3 regions of the Metabacillus sp. Hm71 genome follow, and region 2 is predicted to be linked to each of the others. Evidence: a T-box and tRNA genes for the amino acid it is inferred to sense, from the RefSeq annotation. Region 2 holds a T-box; the other regions hold tRNA genes.
The links. A T-box is a leader RNA that pairs with one kind of tRNA and senses whether it is charged. The one in region 2 lies ahead of thrS (threonine--tRNA ligase), so its partner is inferred to be a tRNA-Thr.

Region 1 (5,881 bases), 2.8 Mb from region 2:
GCGGCTGGATCACCTCCTTTCTAAGGAAAATGAGGCTCGCTTGGTTTTTGTTTAGTTTTGAGAGATCATTTACGATCTTTCATTATATGTAAGAAAAAGACATAGGAGTTTAAATGCTTATAGCATTTGTGCATCCTGTGCTTTATGTTCCTTGAAAACTAGATAACGATAACAATTCAAGTAATTCACTGAGTTTAAACGCTTATTTTTAGTGATTCTCTTAATAATTAGTAAATGACATCTTCGATGTCAAAGGTTAAGTTGTTAAGGGCGCACGGTGGATGCCTTGGCACTAGGAGCCGATGAAGGACGGTACTAACACCGATATGCTTCGGGGAGCTGTAAGTAAGCTTTGATCCGGAGATTTCCGAATGGGGAAACCCACTGTTCGTAATGGAACAGTATCTTTACCTGAATCCATAGGGTAATGAAGGCAGACCCGGGGAACTGAAACATCTAAGTACCCGGAGGAAGAGAAAGCAAACGCGATTTCCTGAGTAGCGGCGAGCGAAACGGAAGAAGCCCAAACCAAGAGGCTTGCCTCTTGGGGTTGTAGGACACTCTATTAGGAGTTACAAAGGAACGGGGTAAATGAAGCGGTCTGGAAAGGCCCGTCATAGAAGGTAACAACCCTGTAGTTGAAACTTCGTTCCCTCCAGAGTGGATCCTGAGTACGGCGGGACACGTGAAATCCCGTCGGAAGCAGGGAGGACCATCTCCCAAGGCTAAATACTCCCTAGTGACCGATAGTGAACCAGTACCGTGAGGGAAAGGTGAAAAGCACCCCGGAAGGGGAGTGAAAGAGATCCTGAAACCGTGTGCCTACAAGTAGTCAAAGCCCGTTAATGGGTAATGGCGTGCCTTTTGTAGAATGAACCGGCGAGTTACGATCCCGTGCAAGGTTAAGTTGAAGAGACGGAGCCGCAGCGAAAGCGAGTCTTAAATAGGGCGAATGAGTACGTGGTCGTAGACCCGAAACCAGGTGATCTACCCATGTCCAGGGTGAAGTTCAGGTAACACTGAATGGAGGCCCGAACCCACGCACGTTGAAAAGTGCGGGGATGAGGTGTGGGTAGCGGAGAAATTCCAATCGAACTTGGAGATAGCTGGTTCTCTCCGAAATAGCTTTAGGGCTAGCCTTGAATTAAGAGTCTTGGAGGTAGAGCACTGATTGGACTAGGGGCCCCCATCGGGTTACCGAATTCAGTCAAACTCCGAATGCCAAAGACTTATGTTCAGGAGTCAGACTGCGAGTGATAAGATCCGTAGTCAAGAGGGAAACAGCCCAGACCACCAGCTAAGGTCCCAAAGTATACGTTAAGTGGAAAAGGATGTGGAGTTGCTTAGACAACCAGGATGTTGGCTTAGAAGCAGCCACCATTTAAAGAGTGCGTAATAGCTCACTGGTCGAGTGACTCTGCGCCGAAAATGTACCGGGGCTAAACGTATCACCGAAGCTGTGGACTGTTCTTTTAGAACAGTGGTAGGAGAGCGTTCTAAGGGCTGTGAAGCTAGACCGTAAGGACTAGTGGAGCGCTTAGAAGTGAGAATGCCGGTATGAGTAGCGAAAGAGGGGTGAGAATCCCCTCCACCGAATGCCTAAGGTTTCCTGAGGAAGGCTCGTCCGCTCAGGGTTAGTCGGGACCTAAGCCGAGGCCGAAAGGCGTAGGCGATGGCCAACAGGTTGAAATTCCTGTACCACCTCCTCACCGTTTGAGCAATGGGGGGACGCAGAAGGATAGGGTAAGCGCGCTGTTGGATTAGCGCGTCCAAGCAGTTAGGCTGACAACGAGGCAAATCCCGTTGTCACATAAGCTGAGCTGTGATGGCGAGGGAACTATAGTACCGAAGTTCCTGATTCCACACTGCCAAGAAAAGCCTCTAGCGAGGTGTGAGGTGCCCGTACCGCAAACCGACACAGGTAGGCGAGGAGAGAATCCTAAGGTGAGCGAGAGAACTCTCGTTAAGGAACTCGGCAAAATGACCCCGTAACTTCGGGAGAAGGGGTGCTTTTTAGGGTGAATAGCCCGGAAAAGCCGCAGTGAATAGGCCCAGGCGACTGTTTAGCAAAAACACAGGTCTCTGCGAAGCCGCAAGGCGAAGTATAGGGGCTGACGCCTGCCCGGTGCTGGAAGGTTAAGGGGAGAGGTTAGCGCAAGCGAAGCTTTGAACTGAAGCCCCAGTAAACGGCGGCCGTAACTATAACGGTCCTAAGGTAGCGAAATTCCTTGTCGGGTAAGTTCCGACCCGCACGAAAGGCGTAACGATCTGGGCACTGTCTCAACGAGAGACTCGGTGAAATTATAGTACCTGTGAAGATGCAGGTTACCCGCGACAGGACGGAAAGACCCCGTGGAGCTTTACTGTAGCCTGATATTGAATTTTGGTACAGCTTGTACAGGATAGGTAGGAGCCTGAGAAGCCGGAGCGCCAGCTTCGGTGGAGGCGTCGGTGGGATACTACCCTGGCTGTATTGAAATTCTAACCCGCGGCCCTTATCGGGCCGGGAGACAGTGTCAGGTGGGCAGTTTGACTGGGGCGGTCGCCTCCTAAAATGTAACGGAGGCGCCCAAAGGTTCCCTCAGAATGGTTGGAAATCATTCGCAGAGTGTAAAGGCACAAGGGAGCTTGACTGCGAGACCTACAAGTCGAGCAGGGACGAAAGTCGGGCTTAGTGATCCGGTGGTTCCGCATGGAAGGGCCATCGCTCAACGGATAAAAGCTACCCCGGGGATAACAGGCTTATCTCCCCCAAGAGTCCACATCGACGGGGAGGTTTGGCACCTCGATGTCGGCTCATCGCATCCTGGGGCTGTAGTCGGTCCCAAGGGTTGGGCTGTTCGCCCATTAAAGCGGTACGCGAGCTGGGTTCAGAACGTCGTGAGACAGTTCGGTCCCTATCCGTCGTGGGCGCAGGAAATTTGAGAGGAGCTGTCCTTAGTACGAGAGGACCGGGATGGACGCACCGCTGGTGTACCAGTTGTCTTGCCAAAGGCATAGCTGGGTAGCTATGTGCGGAAGGGATAAGTGCTGAAAGCATCTAAGCATGAAGCCCCCCTCAAGATGAGATTTCCCTGTTACTTTGTAACGTAAGATCCCTGAAAGATGATCAGGTTGATAGGTCAGAGGTGGAAGCGCGGTGACGTGTGGAGCTGACTGATACTAATCGATCGAGGACTTAACCTATTTAATGCGTTAAACAAAGTGAATTGAATTATACATCGTTATCTAGTTTTGAAGGAATATAGTATTCCTAATAACTTTATACAAAGTTAGAGGGTTTCGAGGAACAAACAGTTCAAGGAATCGATTGAGGAGACACCGGAGCGTACAGCCGTACGTGAGGATGTTGACGATTGAGATGACGCAGAAATGTGAAGTTCATCGGAAGCCGTAAACCATTTGTCTGGTGGCGATAGCGAAGAGGTCACACCCGTTCCCATGCCGAACACGGAAGTTAAGCTCTTCAGCGCCGATGGTAGTTGGGGGACTCCCCCTGTGAGAGTAGGACGTTGCCAGGCTTGTTGTTAATCCGCAGTAGCTCAGTGGTAGAGCTATCGGCTGTTAACCGATCGGTCGCAGGTTCGAATCCTGCCTGCGGAGCCAATGCTTCCATAGCTCAGTTGGTAGAGCACTTCCATGGTAAGGAAGAGGTCACCGGTTCGAGCCCGGTTGGAAGCTTAATATTCAAAAAAGAAAAATGCCTTAATGGCCCGTTGGTCAAGCGGTTAAGACACCGCCCTTTCACGGCGGTAACACGGGTTCGAATCCCGTACGGGTCACCATTTATTTTTATACATAATCTTGGAGGATTAGCTCAGCTGGGAGAGCACCTGCCTTACAAGCAGGGGGTCGGCGGTTCGATCCCGTCATCCTCCACCATTACGCCGGTGTAGCTCAATTGGTAGAGCAACTGACTTGTAATCAGTAGGTTGGGGGTTCAAGTCCTCTCGCCGGCACTGTTTTATAAATATGGAGGGGTAGCGAAGTGGCTAAACGCGGCGGACTGTAAATCCGCTCCTTAGGGTTCGGCAGTTCGAATCTGCCCCCCTCCACCATTTACATATAAAATGCAGATAAACGAAGGGAAAATGGAACTCCATTTCATCATTTGTTTATCTTTGATTTTGTTTAGAGAGTTTAGTGTGAATATTTCACTAAATAATGTTAATAATAAAGTATCTAATGAACTAACAAGTAAATTTCTATTGGGCTATAGCCAAGCGGTAAGGCAACGGACTTTGACTCCGTCATGCGTTGGTTCGAATCCAGCTAGCCCAGCCATTAGAGCCATTAGCTCAGTTGGTAGAGCATCTGACTTTTAATCAGAGGGTCGAAGGTTCGAGTCCTTCATGGCTCATCATTTGCGGAAGTAGTTCAGTGGTAGAACACCACCTTGCCAAGGTGGGGGTCGCGGGTTCGAATCCCGTCTTCCGCTCCATAGATTTTTATAATTGGGGCCTTAGCTCAGCTGGGAGAGCGCCTGCTTTGCACGCAGGAGGTCAGCGGTTCGATCCCGCTAGGCTCCACCAATACAATATATCAATAAAATGACACAACCATGGACGATTGTTTATGGTTTTTTTTTATTTTCTTTATTTTTAGTACAATTCACTTAAAATTAGCCCTTTCGTTTGTTACTTTTTGACTAATATGAAGATAAATCTTTCTTTTCATTTTCTATTTAAAAACAAATTAATAAAAATTCCCTACTCATCTCCAAAATTTGTTAAAATATTTTTATGTGCAATAAATGAAACCTTATGAAATGCTAATACGTATATAAAGAGACCCGCAGAGTGCGGAGGTATGTGAAAATGGAAACAATAGTAAAGAAGCGGATAAAACAGGTTAAAAAGGGCGATCAAAATGCATTTGCTGAAATCGTGGATTTGTATAAGGATAAGATCTATCAATTATGTTATCGTATGCTGGGAAACGCACATGAAGCAGAAGATATCGCACAGGAAGCCTTCATACGGGCGTATGTTAATATCCATACGTATGATATGAATAAAAAGTTTTCAACATGGTTATATCGAATCGCAACGAATCTTTCGATTGACCGTATACGGAAAAAGAAGCCGGATTATTACCTTGATGCAGAGGTTTCGGGAACAGATGGATTAACCATGTATTCTCAAATTGCTGCAGAGGCAGCTTTGCCTGAGGAAGAGCTGGAAACCATGGAGCTTCAGCAGACAATTCAAGCTGAAATTTTAAAGCTGCCCGATAAATATCGAACGGTTATTGTCTTAAAGTATATAGATGAGCTATCATTAATAGAAATAAGTGAAATCCTTGATATTCCGATAGGTACTGTTAAAACCAGGATTCACAGGGGGAGAGAAGCCCTCCGAAAGCAATTAAGGCATTTATAATGAGGTGAGAAATATGAGCTGTTCTTCTGAAATTGTGCAGCTTTTGCATAAATATTTGGATCATGAACTAACAAGTGATGAAGAAAAACAGGTGAAAGACCATCTTCATACATGCAAGGAGTGCTTTCAACATTTTCATGAACTAGAAAAAGCTATCGCACTAGTCCAAAGTACATCCCATATTGAAGCTCCTAAAGATTTCACACAAGCCGTTATGAATAGACTTCCAAAAGAAAAGCGAACTGTTTCTTGGAATCGTTGGATGAAGGGTCACCCACTATTAGCAGCGGCATCTTTATTTGTTCTTCTTATGGCAGGAAGTTTATTTTCTGCATGGAATGAAGATCAGCAATTTAGTGTCTCAAAGCACTCAGACTTAGTTGTAGAGAACAGTAAGGTCACTGTACCGAAGGGAGAAGTTATAAAAGGAGATGTCACTGTTAAAAACGGAACATTAGTGATTGAGGGTACAATTGAAGGAAATGTCACTGTCATTAATG
Region 2 (5,881 bases):
TTGTGACGGTGTTTAGCATGATAGGAATTCCATATGCAGATCACATAATGAATGCTATTATCTTGTTAGCTATAATTTCATCAATGAATTCTGGGCTATATGCATCGTCACGTGTTCTTTACACACAAGCGGCGGATGGTCGGATGCCAAAACTATTTGCAAAAGTGTCGAAAAAGCAGGTGCCTGTTTATGCGATATTAGCATGTACATCATCACTGTATGCAGGAGTGCTTATTTCTGTATTTGCCGGGAGTAATACGTTTAATTACTTAATGGGTTCTCTTGGATATACGGTTCTTTGTATATGGATTATTATTGCGATAGCACATTTGAAATCTCGCACAAATCAGACACAGCAAGGCAGCTATAAAGTCCGCTTTTATCCTTACACGACTTGGTTCGCATTATTGGCGCTGATTGCTATATTAATTGGTGTAATAGCTACTACATCTATCATGGTAACGACGATTACAATCGTCATTTACTTATTCATTACAGTATCTTACTTTAGAGTACGTTCACGTATTGAAAGAAGACAAGCAGCATAATTTACCTATTTATGAAAAGAGACCCCACCTGAAGTGGTGTCTTTTCTTTACTTTTTTTGCAAGTTTACCGTTTTTTAAACTAATTTAGACAACTTAATTATGAAATTGAGATTCGTACTGAAGCACTTTCCATTAAGTGTTATGGCGTTATGGTTGAATTCTTAATTCCGAATCCGGTATCCTTACTAGCAGGAAGCTTCGAAGAAGAAAAGTTACTTTGAAGAGAAAAGAATCGATGCATTTAAAGAATAAGAAGTAAATAACATACCAATTTTATGAGGTGTATTTAGATGACTAATCAAAAGAATTTAAGGATATGTAACAAAGGACACAAATATTATAAAAGTACTGACTGTCCAAGCTGCCCTACGTGTGAGCAAGAACGTAAGCCGGACAGTGGATTTCTTTCAAAACTTTCTTCACCTGCTAGAAACGCATTGATACATGAAGGAATTACTACATTGGAAAAACTGTCAGATTACAGCGAAAAAGAAATTTTAAAATTTCATGGGATAGGACCTGCTTCTCTACCTACACTTAAAGCTTCATTAGAAGAAAAGGAACTATCATTTAAATCATAACCAAAACTTTACAATCCTCAACAATAGAAAAAGCACAATTCTGCAGCAAGATTTGTGCTTTTTCTATTGTTGAGCACACTTTACTTCGATATGAAGCTGGGGATTTTTCTTAAAAAGTGCAGTGATGCTTGACAAGAAGGGAATATAAAAACTAAAAGCGAATTAATATATATACTTGAAATTTATTTATGGAGGTAGTTTATGAACCCTATATTAAATAAAATCGGAACAATTTTTATTCCTGTAAAGAATATTGAAGAGGCACGTGAATGGTATTGTGACATATTAGGGTTAATAGCAGATGGTGAGATACTATCTGGTCATTTATATATTGTACCAATGAATGGTACAGGAATTGTATTAGATAGCAAGATTTATTCAGAGGATACTATTTTCAACACTCCACTTTTTCATTTTAACACTAACAATATCGAACAAGCGTATGAGTATATGAAAAGTAAGAATGTTGAATTAACAACAGAAATTGAGCATAACCATTGGTTTAATTTCAAAGACCCTTATGGAAACCATTTAATGGTGTGCAAGTGTTAATCATTTTACAACATTTACTTAGGTTAAATTCCAAGGGTTGCAACAGCAACTATTTTCTTATAGAAAGTAAGAAGTTTTCCTAAAAATACAAAAAATAGGTATTGCTATTTATGGAAATTTATTGTAATATGTAAAATAATTTAAATGAATGCTTGAATTTATAAAAGCGCTGATAAGGACATGAGTTACTTTTACGGTTTCCAGAGAGGGAAGGATAGCTGAAATCTTCCTAACACAGGAAAGTATCTTACCACCTTTGAGCTGTATTGGGGAACATAAGTATCCAATACCGTCTATGCTGCGTTACAGCACCAGAGCCGTAAGTTTTCTTTTAACTTATGGGAAATTGGGTGGAACCACGAGTATTACGCACTCGTCCCTTCATTGGGATGAGTGCGTTTTTTATTTTTACAATCACATATAAAATGATTGCGATGAAAAGGACATGAATTATTTTTACGGTTTTCAGAGAGGGAAGGAGTTGCTGTGACCTTCCTAGCTTAGGGAAATAATTTACCGCCTTTGAGCTGTATTGGGGAATATAAGTATCCAATACCGTCTATGCTGCGTTATAGCACCAGAGCCGTAAGTTTTCTTTTTGCTTATGGGAAATTGGGTGGAACCACGGGTATGGCGCACTCGTCCCTTTCATAGGGATGAGTGCTTTTTTTATTTTTTACATAAAAAGGAGTGTTTATTATAATGAGTAAATTAATTGAAGTTACATTTCCAGACGGAAAAATAAAGGAATTTTCGAAAGGCATGACAGTGAAAAATATAGCAGACTCCATTAGCTCAAGTTTAAGCAAACATGCAGTTGCAGGGAAAGTAAATAAACAAGTGGTAGATTTAAGCTGCAAGATCGAACAGGATGCGGAAGTCTCGATATTATCTCTTGATTCAGAGGAAGGATTGCAAGTTTTAAGGCACTCATCCGCACATGTATTGGCACAAGCTGTTAAAAGGCTCTATGGCAATGTAAAACTTGGGATAGGTCCAGTCATTGAAGATGGATTTTACTATGATTTGAAACTGGAACACAGTTTGACTTCCAACGACTTACTTGCCATTGAGAAAGAGATGGAAAACATCATAAACGAGAATTTAGAAATCGAACGAATCGAAGTTTCTTATCAAGAGGCCGAAAAATTATTTGAAGAAAAAGGTGAACCATTTAAGTTAGAGATATTAAAGGATATTCCAAAAGATGAAAAAATTACTCTTTATCAACAGGGAGAATTTATTGATCTTTGTCGCGGCCCACATCTTCCATCCACTGGCTTCATAAAAGCAGTCAAATTAACTCGTGTATCAGGTGCTTATTGGCGAGGTGATAGTCAAAATGAAGTGCTGCAACGGGTGTATGGAGTGGCATTTAAAAAGAAAAAGGATGTAACTGAATATCTACATTTCTTAGAAAAAGCAGCAAATCGAGATCATCGGAAATTAGGAAAGCAATTGGAGTTATTTATGTTTTCTGAGGAAGCTCCAGGAATGCCGTTTTATTTACCAAAAGGACAAATTGTTCGAAATGAATTAGAACAATTCTCTCGTGAACTTCAAAACAAAGCTGGTTACGCTGAGGTTCGTACTCCATTTATGATGAATCAACAATTATGGGAGAATTCGGGCCATTGGGATCATTACCATGAAAATATGTACTTCACAAAAGTCGAACAGAAACATTTCGCTCTCAAACCAATGAACTGCCCAGGGCATATGCTAATTTTTAAAAATGACCTTTATTCTTATCGGGATTTACCAGTTCGAATAGCAGAATATGGTCAGGTTCACCGTCATGAATACAGTGGTGCGTTAAATGGAATGCTTCGGGTCCGTACATTTTGCCAGGATGATGCCCATATTTTTGTCCGAGAGGATCAAATTGAAAGTGAAATTAAACAGGTCTTTTCTTTAATTGACCAAGTATATCGTACATTTGGCTTTGACTATTCGGTGGAGCTTTCCACTCGTCCAGAGAATTCATTAGGTTATGACAAATTTTGGGGAATATCTGAAGAAGCATTAAAGAATGTACTTAAACATTTAGAAATTGATTACCATGTAAATGAAGGCGATGGGGCATTCTATGGTCCGAAAATAGATTTCCATATTAAAGATGCCTTAAAACGAAGCCATCAATGTGCAACAATCCAGCTTGATTTTCAAATGCCGGAAAAATTTGATTTAACTTATATTAATGAAAACAACGAAAAGGTTCGACCTGTGGTCATCCATCGTGCTATTTTTGGATCCATTGATCGTTTCTGTGGTATCTTAATCGAACATTTTGCAGGTGCTTTTCCTGTTTGGCTTGCACCTGTGCAAGTGCAAATTATCCCGATCTCACAGGTGCACTTGGACTATTGTTTACAGATTCAATCCGAACTGAAACAACTGGGAGTAAGGGTGATAATTGACAATAGCAACGAAAAGCTAGGGTATAAAATAAGAGAAGCACAGATGCAAAAAATCCCTTATATGCTGGTGCTGGGTGACAATGAAGTGAAAGAACATGAAGTAAATGTAAGAAAATACGGAGAACAACAATCGGAAAGTGTTCCCCTTGAACATTTTAAAAAGAAAATAGAACAGCAAATAAAAGAACGTAGTATTTAATTAGAAGATTCGTCTCTGTAACGGCAGCTTGAAGATAAGTAACATTTATTCCAGAAAGGGCGCTATCCCGGAACAAGGATAAGCGCTCTATTTTTATTTTGAAGAGGAGTATAACAAGAAGGATTCTTTTTTAGTTGCTTGGAAATAAGAGAAGTAAGCGAGGCAATTCGAAGATCAAAACCATAAGTTTAATGCTCGATTAGTTAATATAGGAATTTTGGTCTGTATTGTAAAAGTTTAGGTAAAATAATTCGTCTTAAAATGAATAGTGATATGATGATAATTATGGGTGACCATTTATAGCCAAAAGGGGGAGTTATGTTGAAGAGAATAAGAGTCGCTTTACTGCATTTATTACCTATTGCTGGGGATATTCAATATAATCAACATTTAATTGAAAAAGCTGTGAAACTCGCGGCAGCAAAAAATGTGGAGTGGATTATAACACCAGAATTAGCTGTTAGCGGGTTGCAATTTTCTCAAAAAATTGGTACTAGCTGGATTAAAAGGCAGCCCGATGAATGGATGAACCATTTTCGTGATTTGGTTAAGTCAATAAATACGAATGTATTTATTGGTTGTCCTGAAAAATCTGAAGATGGGGAGCTATATAATTCAGTATTTGTGATAAATAGAAAAGGAGAATTAATAGGGAGACAAAGGAAGAGCGCCACTATTTCAGATGGTTGGTGCCATACAGGCTCTATCATTGAAACGATAAAACTGGAAGGCATAAGACTTGGAATTATGATATGTGCAGATGCTTATACGGACAAGATTGCCAATACCTTATTAGTAAAAGGAGCACAAATAATTGTTGCTCCATCTTCTTGGGGACCAGGTTTACATGGACCAAATGGGGAGTGGGAACAGAGATCAATCGATACTGGATTACCTATATTTGTCTGTAATCGAACAGGAGAGGACGAAACAGTTACTTTTTGGGAAGCAGAAAGTCTAATCATTAAAAATGGGAAACGGCTTCTGTCGCATAAATCTGTAAAATCGGCCATTCTAACTTTTGATTGGGATGTAGAAAAAATGGATTTAATATCTTCTAAATTTCAAGTTGAATATCTATCATGATTTTTTTAGAAAGTGGCGTTTTATAGAAGTAGAGATATTAACAAACAGCCAATTCATAATAGCTACCCAATTAATATATCAAAAATCCAGTTTTAAAAAATTCCCAATCTAAAACTAGCCTAAAGCTCTAAAACTCTTAAAATAACACTGAAAGTGTAGTATAATTTTACCAAAACATATATATTTTTCAAAAAGGGGGAGTGAAATGATTATTGGTGTTATTTTTGGTGGCCTGCTGTTGGCCGGTATTACAGTTGGGATCATTGCTTCAATCAAAAAAGGTCAGCCAAAATTAATTAAGGAGAATATACCGGAAAATCTAGGTCTATTAAACCATGTCCCAATCCAGCCTTTACTTAATCAATTAAATATGGCTTTAGACGATGAGTATATTCAACAAGTTAAGCAGCGATTTCTTAAGGAGCATCCCCAACGGAGCGAGGATGAGTTTGAGTGGCTTTTGTTTGAATTAAAAAGGTATTTCCTAGTCGCTAA
Region 3 (5,881 bases), 1.4 Mb from region 2:
AAATAATGTGAGGGTTCCATTAATGGTGGCTTTACCACTTGTTAAGATCAAAATCAATATGTATAGAAAAAAACACTGCAGGAATGCAGTGTTTTTTTGATGACCCGTACGGGATTCGAACCCGTGTTACCGCCGTGAAAGGGCGGTGTCTTAACCGCTTGACCAACGGGCCATTATGTTTGTTATATGGCGGAGAAGGAGGGATTTGAACCCTCGCGCCGCTTACGCGACCTACACCCTTAGCAGGGGCGCCTCTTCAGCCACTTGAGTACTTCCCCATATGGCTCCGCAGGCAGGATTCGAACCTGCGACCGATCGGTTAACAGCCGATAGCTCTACCACTGAGCTACTGCGGAATAAAATGTATGGTGGGCCTAAATGGACTTGAACCATCGACCTCACGCTTATCAGGCGTGCGCTCTAACCAGCTGAGCTATAGGCCCACTTTCTGGAGCGGGTGAAGGGAATCGAACCCTCATCATCAGCTTGGAAGGCTGAGGTTTTACCACTAAACTACACCCGCAAGTAAAATGGGGCGGCTGATGGGAATCGAACCCACGAATGTCGGAACCACAATCCGATGCGTTAACCACTTCGCCACAGCCGCCACATAAAATATATCAACTTTTTAAAAGGTGGCTCGGGACGGAATCGAACCGCCGACACATGGATTTTCAGTCCATTGCTCTACCGACTGAGCTACCGAGCCATTTAGTTTACGGCTTCCACTAAGCTTCGAATCTCTTCGTCAGCTCCATCGCTCACATCCTCACGTATTAACATACGCTCCGGTGCTCCCTCAGTCGCTTCCTCGACCTTCTCGCTTATTGAAACCCTTTTACTCTAGATTAGGAATTTTAAAATGGCGGTCCGGACGGGACTCGAACCCGCGACCTCCTGCGTGACAGGCAGGCATTCTAACCAACTGAACTACCGGACCATTTTGGTTGCGGAGGCAGGATTTGAACCTGCGACCTTCGGGTTATGAGCCCGACGAGCTACCAGACTGCTCCACCCCGCGACGATAATATAAATTAAAGTTTATCTATGCTCTTAGATATTGCCTAATAGAGACCGTCCCGATTTCAGGATGCTGATTCAAGAAGCAGCTCAATCGGTACGCTGATGATTATTCAGTGAAGCATATTCGTTCGTGCTCCACCCCGCGACGATAATATTAAATATAATATGGAGGAGGAAGGGGGATTCGAACCCCCGCGGGCTTTGACACCCCTGTCGGTTTTCAAGACCGATCCCTTCAGCCGGACTTGGGTATTCCTCCGTAATACTTTTTTTAAAATGGTGGACCTTGTAGGACTCGAACCTACGACCGGACGGTTATGAGCCGTCTGCTCTAACCAACTGAGCTAAAGGTCCAAAATGGTAGCGGCGGAGGGAATCGAACCCACGACCTCACGGGTATGAACCGTACGCTCTAGCCAGCTGAGCTACACCGCCAAAATAGAAGTTTAAGTTGAATTTATGGTGGAGCCTAGCGGGATCGAACCGCTGACCTCCTGCGTGCAAAGCAGGCGCTCTCCCAGCTGAGCTAAGGCCCCAAAAACAATTATAAGAGATGGTCGGGAAGACAGGATTCGAACCTGCGACCCCTTGGTCCCAAACCAAGTGCTCTACCAAGCTGAGCTACTTCCCGTACTAGATATCAGAGGTATGATGTGAGAGGTCAGAGATCTTTAAGTACTGCTTCGAAGCAAAGCCTTTAATCTAACTTCTGACTTCCGATTTCTCACTTCTAGAAATGGCGCGCCCGAGAGGAGTCGAACCCCTAACCTTTTGATCCGTAGTCAAACGCTCTATCCAATTGAGCTACGGGCGCAAGTCTAACTGGTGCCGAGGACCGGAATCGAACCGGTACGGTAGTCACCTACCGCAGGATTTTAAGTCCTGTGCGTCTGCCAGTTCCGCCACCCCGGCACTTATAAAGAGCGGAAGACGGGATTCGAACCCGCGACCCCCACCTTGGCAAGGTGGTGTTCTACCACTGAACTACTTCCGCATGATTTAGATGGTGCGGGTGAAGGGACTTGAACCCCCACGTCACAAGGACACTAGATCCTAAGTCTAGCGCGTCTGCCAATTCCGCCACACCCGCACGGTGTGTAAAATGGTGAGCCATGAAGGACTCGAACCTTCGACCCTCTGATTAAAAGTCAGATGCTCTACCAACTGAGCTAATGGCTCTTGTTTCAAAACACTCATAGGTTTGACGCCCAAATTTCAGAAAGCTTATTCAAGAAGCGGCTCAATTTGTGCGCTGAAGTTAATGCTTCGCAGCTTATTCATTCGTGCTCTACCAACTGAGCTAATGGCTCTTATTTTTTTGAAACAATAAGTGGTGCCGGCGAGAGGACTTGAACCCCCAACCTACTGATTACAAGTCAGTTGCTCTACCAATTGAGCTACACCGGCGTATTTAGTATTGTGTAATATATAGTCATTCTTACCTAACAGTCACCCAAATCTCAGGAAGATTAATCAAGAAGCAGCTCGATTTGTGTGCTGAAGCACAGCTTCGAAGCTTGTTCGATCGTGCTCTACCAATTGAGCTACACCGGCAAAATGGTGGAGGATGACGGGATCGAACCGCCGACCCCCTGCTTGTAAGGCAGGTGCTCTCCCAGCTGAGCTAATCCTCCAAATCAAACATACAAAAGTGTATGCGTTTTAATATCTTGTTACTGCCTGGCAATGTCCTACTCTCACAGGGGGAAACCCCCAACTACCATCGGCGCTGAAGAGCTTAACTTCCGTGTTCGGCATGGGAACGGGTGTGACCTCTTCGCCATCATCACCAGACATTAGCGACAAGAATTATTATACTATTTCAGAAGAATATTTCAAGTGTTTTTTATAAAAACTTTATATTCCTTCAAAACTAGATAACGATTTTACAATTCAATTACTGAGCTTACGCTTTTCTACGTTGTCCAGCTACAGAAGCCAAATCCTACGGTAATTTTACTCTCTCGGGCGAAGTCAAAGTACGACTTCTGCGAGGGTCGCGCGGGTTCCCAATGGATTTTAGCGGACTTCTTCAGCTTTTCTAATAGGTTAAGTCCTCGATCGATTAGTATCAGTCAGCTCCACACGTCACCGCGCTTCCACCTCTGACCTATCAACCTGATCATCTTTCAGGGATCTTACGTTACAAAGTAACAGGGAAATCTCATCTTGAGGGGGGCTTCATGCTTAGATGCTTTCAGCACTTATCCCTTCCGCACATAGCTACCCAGCTATGCCTTTGGCAAGACAACTGGTACACCAGCGGTGCGTCCATCCCGGTCCTCTCGTACTAAGGACAGCTCCTCTCAAATTTCCTGCGCCCACGACGGATAGGGACCGAACTGTCTCACGACGTTCTGAACCCAGCTCGCGTACCGCTTTAATGGGCGAACAGCCCAACCCTTGGGACCGACTACAGCCCCAGGATGCGATGAGCCGACATCGAGGTGCCAAACCTCCCCGTCGATGTGGACTCTTGGGGGAGATAAGCCTGTTATCCCCGGGGTAGCTTTTATCCGTTGAGCGATGGCCCTTCCATGCGGAACCACCGGATCACTAAGCCCGACTTTCGTCCCTGCTCGACTTGTAGGTCTCGCAGTCAAGCTCCCTTGTGCCTTTACACTCTGCGAATGATTTCCAACCATTCTGAGGGAACCTTTGGGCGCCTCCGTTACATTTTAGGAGGCGACCGCCCCAGTCAAACTGCCCACCTGACACTGTCTCCCGGCCCGATAAGGGCCGCGGGTTAGAATTTCAATACAGCCAGGGTAGTATCCCACCGACGCCTCCACCGAAGCTGGCGCTCCGGCTTCTCAGGCTCCTACCTATCCTGTACAAGCTGTACCAAAATTCAATATCAGGCTACAGTAAAGCTCCACGGGGTCTTTCCGTCCTGTCGCGGGTAACCTGCATCTTCACAGGTACTATAATTTCACCGAGTCTCTCGTTGAGACAGTGCCCAGATCGTTACGCCTTTCGTGCGGGTCGGAACTTACCCGACAAGGAATTTCGCTACCTTAGGACCGTTATAGTTACGGCCGCCGTTTACTGGGGCTTCAGTTCAAAGCTTCGCTTGCGCTAACCTCTCCCCTTAACCTTCCAGCACCGGGCAGGCGTCAGCCCCTATACTTCGCCTTGCGGCTTCGCAGAGACCTGTGTTTTTGCTAAACAGTCGCCTGGGCCTATTCACTGCGGCTTTTCCGGGCTATTCACCCTAAAAAGCACCCCTTCTCCCGAAGTTACGGGGTCATTTTGCCGAGTTCCTTAACGAGAGTTCTCTCGCTCACCTTAGGATTCTCTCCTCGCCTACCTGTGTCGGTTTGCGGTACGGGCACCTCACACCTCGCTAGAGGCTTTTCTTGGCAGTGTGGAATCAGGAACTTCGGTACTATAGTTCCCTCGCCATCACAGCTCAGCTTATGTGACAACGGGATTTGCCTCGTTGTCAGCCTAACTGCTTGGACGCGCTAATCCAACAGCGCGCTTACCCTATCCTTCTGCGTCCCCCCATTGCTCAAACGGTGAGGAGGTGGTACAGGAATTTCAACCTGTTGGCCATCGCCTACGCCTTTCGGCCTCGGCTTAGGTCCCGACTAACCCTGAGCGGACGAGCCTTCCTCAGGAAACCTTAGGCATTCGGTGGAGGGGATTCTCACCCCTCTTTCGCTACTCATACCGGCATTCTCACTTCTAAGCGCTCCACTAGTCCTTACGGTCTAGCTTCACAGCCCTTAGAACGCTCTCCTACCACTGTTCTAAAAGAACAGTCCACAGCTTCGGTGATACGTTTAGCCCCGGTACATTTTCGGCGCAGAGTCACTCGACCAGTGAGCTATTACGCACTCTTTAAATGGTGGCTGCTTCTAAGCCAACATCCTGGTTGTCTAAGCAACTCCACATCCTTTTCCACTTAACGTATACTTTGGGACCTTAGCTGGTGGTCTGGGCTGTTTCCCTCTTGACTACGGATCTTATCACTCGCAGTCTGACTCCTGAACATAAGTCTTTGGCATTCGGAGTTTGACTGAATTCGGTAACCCGATGGGGGCCCCTAGTCCAATCAGTGCTCTACCTCCAAGACTCTTAATTCAAGGCTAGCCCTAAAGCTATTTCGGAGAGAACCAGCTATCTCCAAGTTCGATTGGAATTTCTCCGCTACCCACACCTCATCCCCGCACTTTTCAACGTGCGTGGGTTCGGGCCTCCATTCAGTGTTACCTGAACTTCACCCTGGACATGGGTAGATCACCTGGTTTCGGGTCTACGACCACGTACTCATTCGCCCTATTTAAGACTCGCTTTCGCTGCGGCTCCGTCTCTTCAACTTAACCTTGCACGGGATCGTAACTCGCCGGTTCATTCTACAAAAGGCACGCCATTACCCATTAACGGGCTTTGACTACTTGTAGGCACACGGTTTCAGGATCTCTTTCACTCCCCTTCCGGGGTGCTTTTCACCTTTCCCTCACGGTACTGGTTCACTATCGGTCACTAGGGAGTATTTAGCCTTGGGAGATGGTCCTCCCTGCTTCCGACGGGATTTCACGTGTCCCGCCGTACTCAGGATCCACTCTGGAGGGAACGAAGTTTCAACTACAGGGTTGTTACCTTCTATGACGGGCCTTTCCAGACCGCTTCATTTACCCCGTTCCTTTGTAACTCCTAATAGAGTGTCCTACAACCCCAAGAGGCAAGCCTCTTGGTTTGGGCTTCTTCCGTTTCGCTCGCCGCTACTCAGGAAATCGCGTTTGCTTTCTCTTCCTCCGGGTACTTAGATGTTTCAGTTCCCCGGGTCTGCCTTCATTACCCTATGGATTCAGGTAAAGATACTGTTCCATTACGAACAGTGGGTTTCCCC

Region 1: it has a tRNA-Thr gene. The T-box ahead of thrS (threonine--tRNA ligase) is inferred to sense a tRNA for this amino acid. The anticodon was not compared.
Region 3: it has a tRNA-Thr gene. The T-box ahead of thrS (threonine--tRNA ligase) is inferred to sense a tRNA for this amino acid. The anticodon was not compared.

The regions. Positions count from the first base shown of each region.
Region 1 covers NZ_CM200278.1:180,054-185,934, forward strand. Annotated here, with positions in the region: rRNA gene ACSVDH_RS00980 (16S ribosomal RNA) at 1-20, shown strand, start outside; rRNA gene ACSVDH_RS00985 (23S ribosomal RNA) at 255-3,186, shown strand; rRNA gene rrf (5S ribosomal RNA) at 3,406-3,521, shown strand; tRNA gene ACSVDH_RS00995 (tRNA-Asn) at 3,532-3,606, shown strand; tRNA gene ACSVDH_RS01000 (tRNA-Thr) at 3,609-3,681, shown strand; tRNA gene ACSVDH_RS01005 (tRNA-Glu) at 3,711-3,785, shown strand; tRNA gene ACSVDH_RS01010 (tRNA-Val) at 3,807-3,882, shown strand; tRNA gene ACSVDH_RS01015 (tRNA-Thr) at 3,887-3,959, shown strand; tRNA gene ACSVDH_RS01020 (tRNA-Tyr) at 3,975-4,058, shown strand; tRNA gene ACSVDH_RS01025 (tRNA-Gln) at 4,210-4,284, shown strand; tRNA gene ACSVDH_RS01030 (tRNA-Lys) at 4,288-4,360, shown strand; tRNA gene ACSVDH_RS01035 (tRNA-Gly) at 4,367-4,441, shown strand; tRNA gene ACSVDH_RS01040 (tRNA-Ala) at 4,457-4,532, shown strand; gene sigW (RNA polymerase sigma factor SigW) at 4,818-5,381, shown strand; gene ACSVDH_RS01050 (zf-HC2 domain-containing protein) at 5,395-5,881, shown strand, end outside.
Region 2 covers NZ_CM200278.1:2,994,556-3,000,436, reverse strand. Annotated here, with positions in the region: gene ACSVDH_RS14555 (amino acid permease) at 1-548, shown strand, start outside; gene ACSVDH_RS14550 (RNA polymerase alpha subunit C-terminal domain-containing protein) at 839-1,129, shown strand; gene ACSVDH_RS14545 (VOC family protein) at 1,331-1,681, shown strand; T-box leader at 1,842-2,065, shown strand; T-box leader at 2,107-2,331, shown strand; gene thrS (threonine--tRNA ligase) at 2,384-4,300, shown strand; gene ACSVDH_RS14535 (carbon-nitrogen hydrolase family protein) at 4,622-5,386, shown strand; gene ACSVDH_RS14530 (UCP032817 domain-containing protein) at 5,592-5,881, shown strand, end outside.
Region 3 covers NZ_CM200278.1:4,424,470-4,430,350, forward strand. Annotated here, with positions in the region: tRNA gene ACSVDH_RS21880 (tRNA-Glu) at 101-172, opposite strand; tRNA gene ACSVDH_RS21885 (tRNA-Ser) at 188-278, opposite strand; tRNA gene ACSVDH_RS21890 (tRNA-Asn) at 282-356, opposite strand; tRNA gene ACSVDH_RS21895 (tRNA-Ile) at 367-443, opposite strand; tRNA gene ACSVDH_RS21900 (tRNA-Gly) at 450-523, opposite strand; tRNA gene ACSVDH_RS21905 (tRNA-His) at 532-607, opposite strand; tRNA gene ACSVDH_RS21910 (tRNA-Phe) at 637-709, opposite strand; tRNA gene ACSVDH_RS21915 (tRNA-Asp) at 864-940, opposite strand; tRNA gene ACSVDH_RS21920 (tRNA-Met) at 945-1,021, opposite strand; tRNA gene ACSVDH_RS21925 (tRNA-Ser) at 1,190-1,282, opposite strand; tRNA gene ACSVDH_RS21930 (tRNA-Ile) at 1,301-1,377, opposite strand; tRNA gene ACSVDH_RS21935 (tRNA-Met) at 1,382-1,458, opposite strand; tRNA gene ACSVDH_RS21940 (tRNA-Ala) at 1,484-1,559, opposite strand; tRNA gene ACSVDH_RS21945 (tRNA-Pro) at 1,578-1,654, opposite strand; tRNA gene ACSVDH_RS21950 (tRNA-Arg) at 1,761-1,837, opposite strand; tRNA gene ACSVDH_RS21955 (tRNA-Leu) at 1,847-1,935, opposite strand; tRNA gene ACSVDH_RS21960 (tRNA-Gly) at 1,946-2,017, opposite strand; tRNA gene ACSVDH_RS21965 (tRNA-Leu) at 2,028-2,113, opposite strand; tRNA gene ACSVDH_RS21970 (tRNA-Lys) at 2,127-2,202, opposite strand; tRNA gene ACSVDH_RS21975 (tRNA-Thr) at 2,355-2,430, opposite strand; tRNA gene ACSVDH_RS21980 (tRNA-Val) at 2,582-2,657, opposite strand; rRNA gene rrf (5S ribosomal RNA) at 2,702-2,817, opposite strand; rRNA gene ACSVDH_RS21990 (23S ribosomal RNA) at 3,069-5,881, opposite strand, start outside.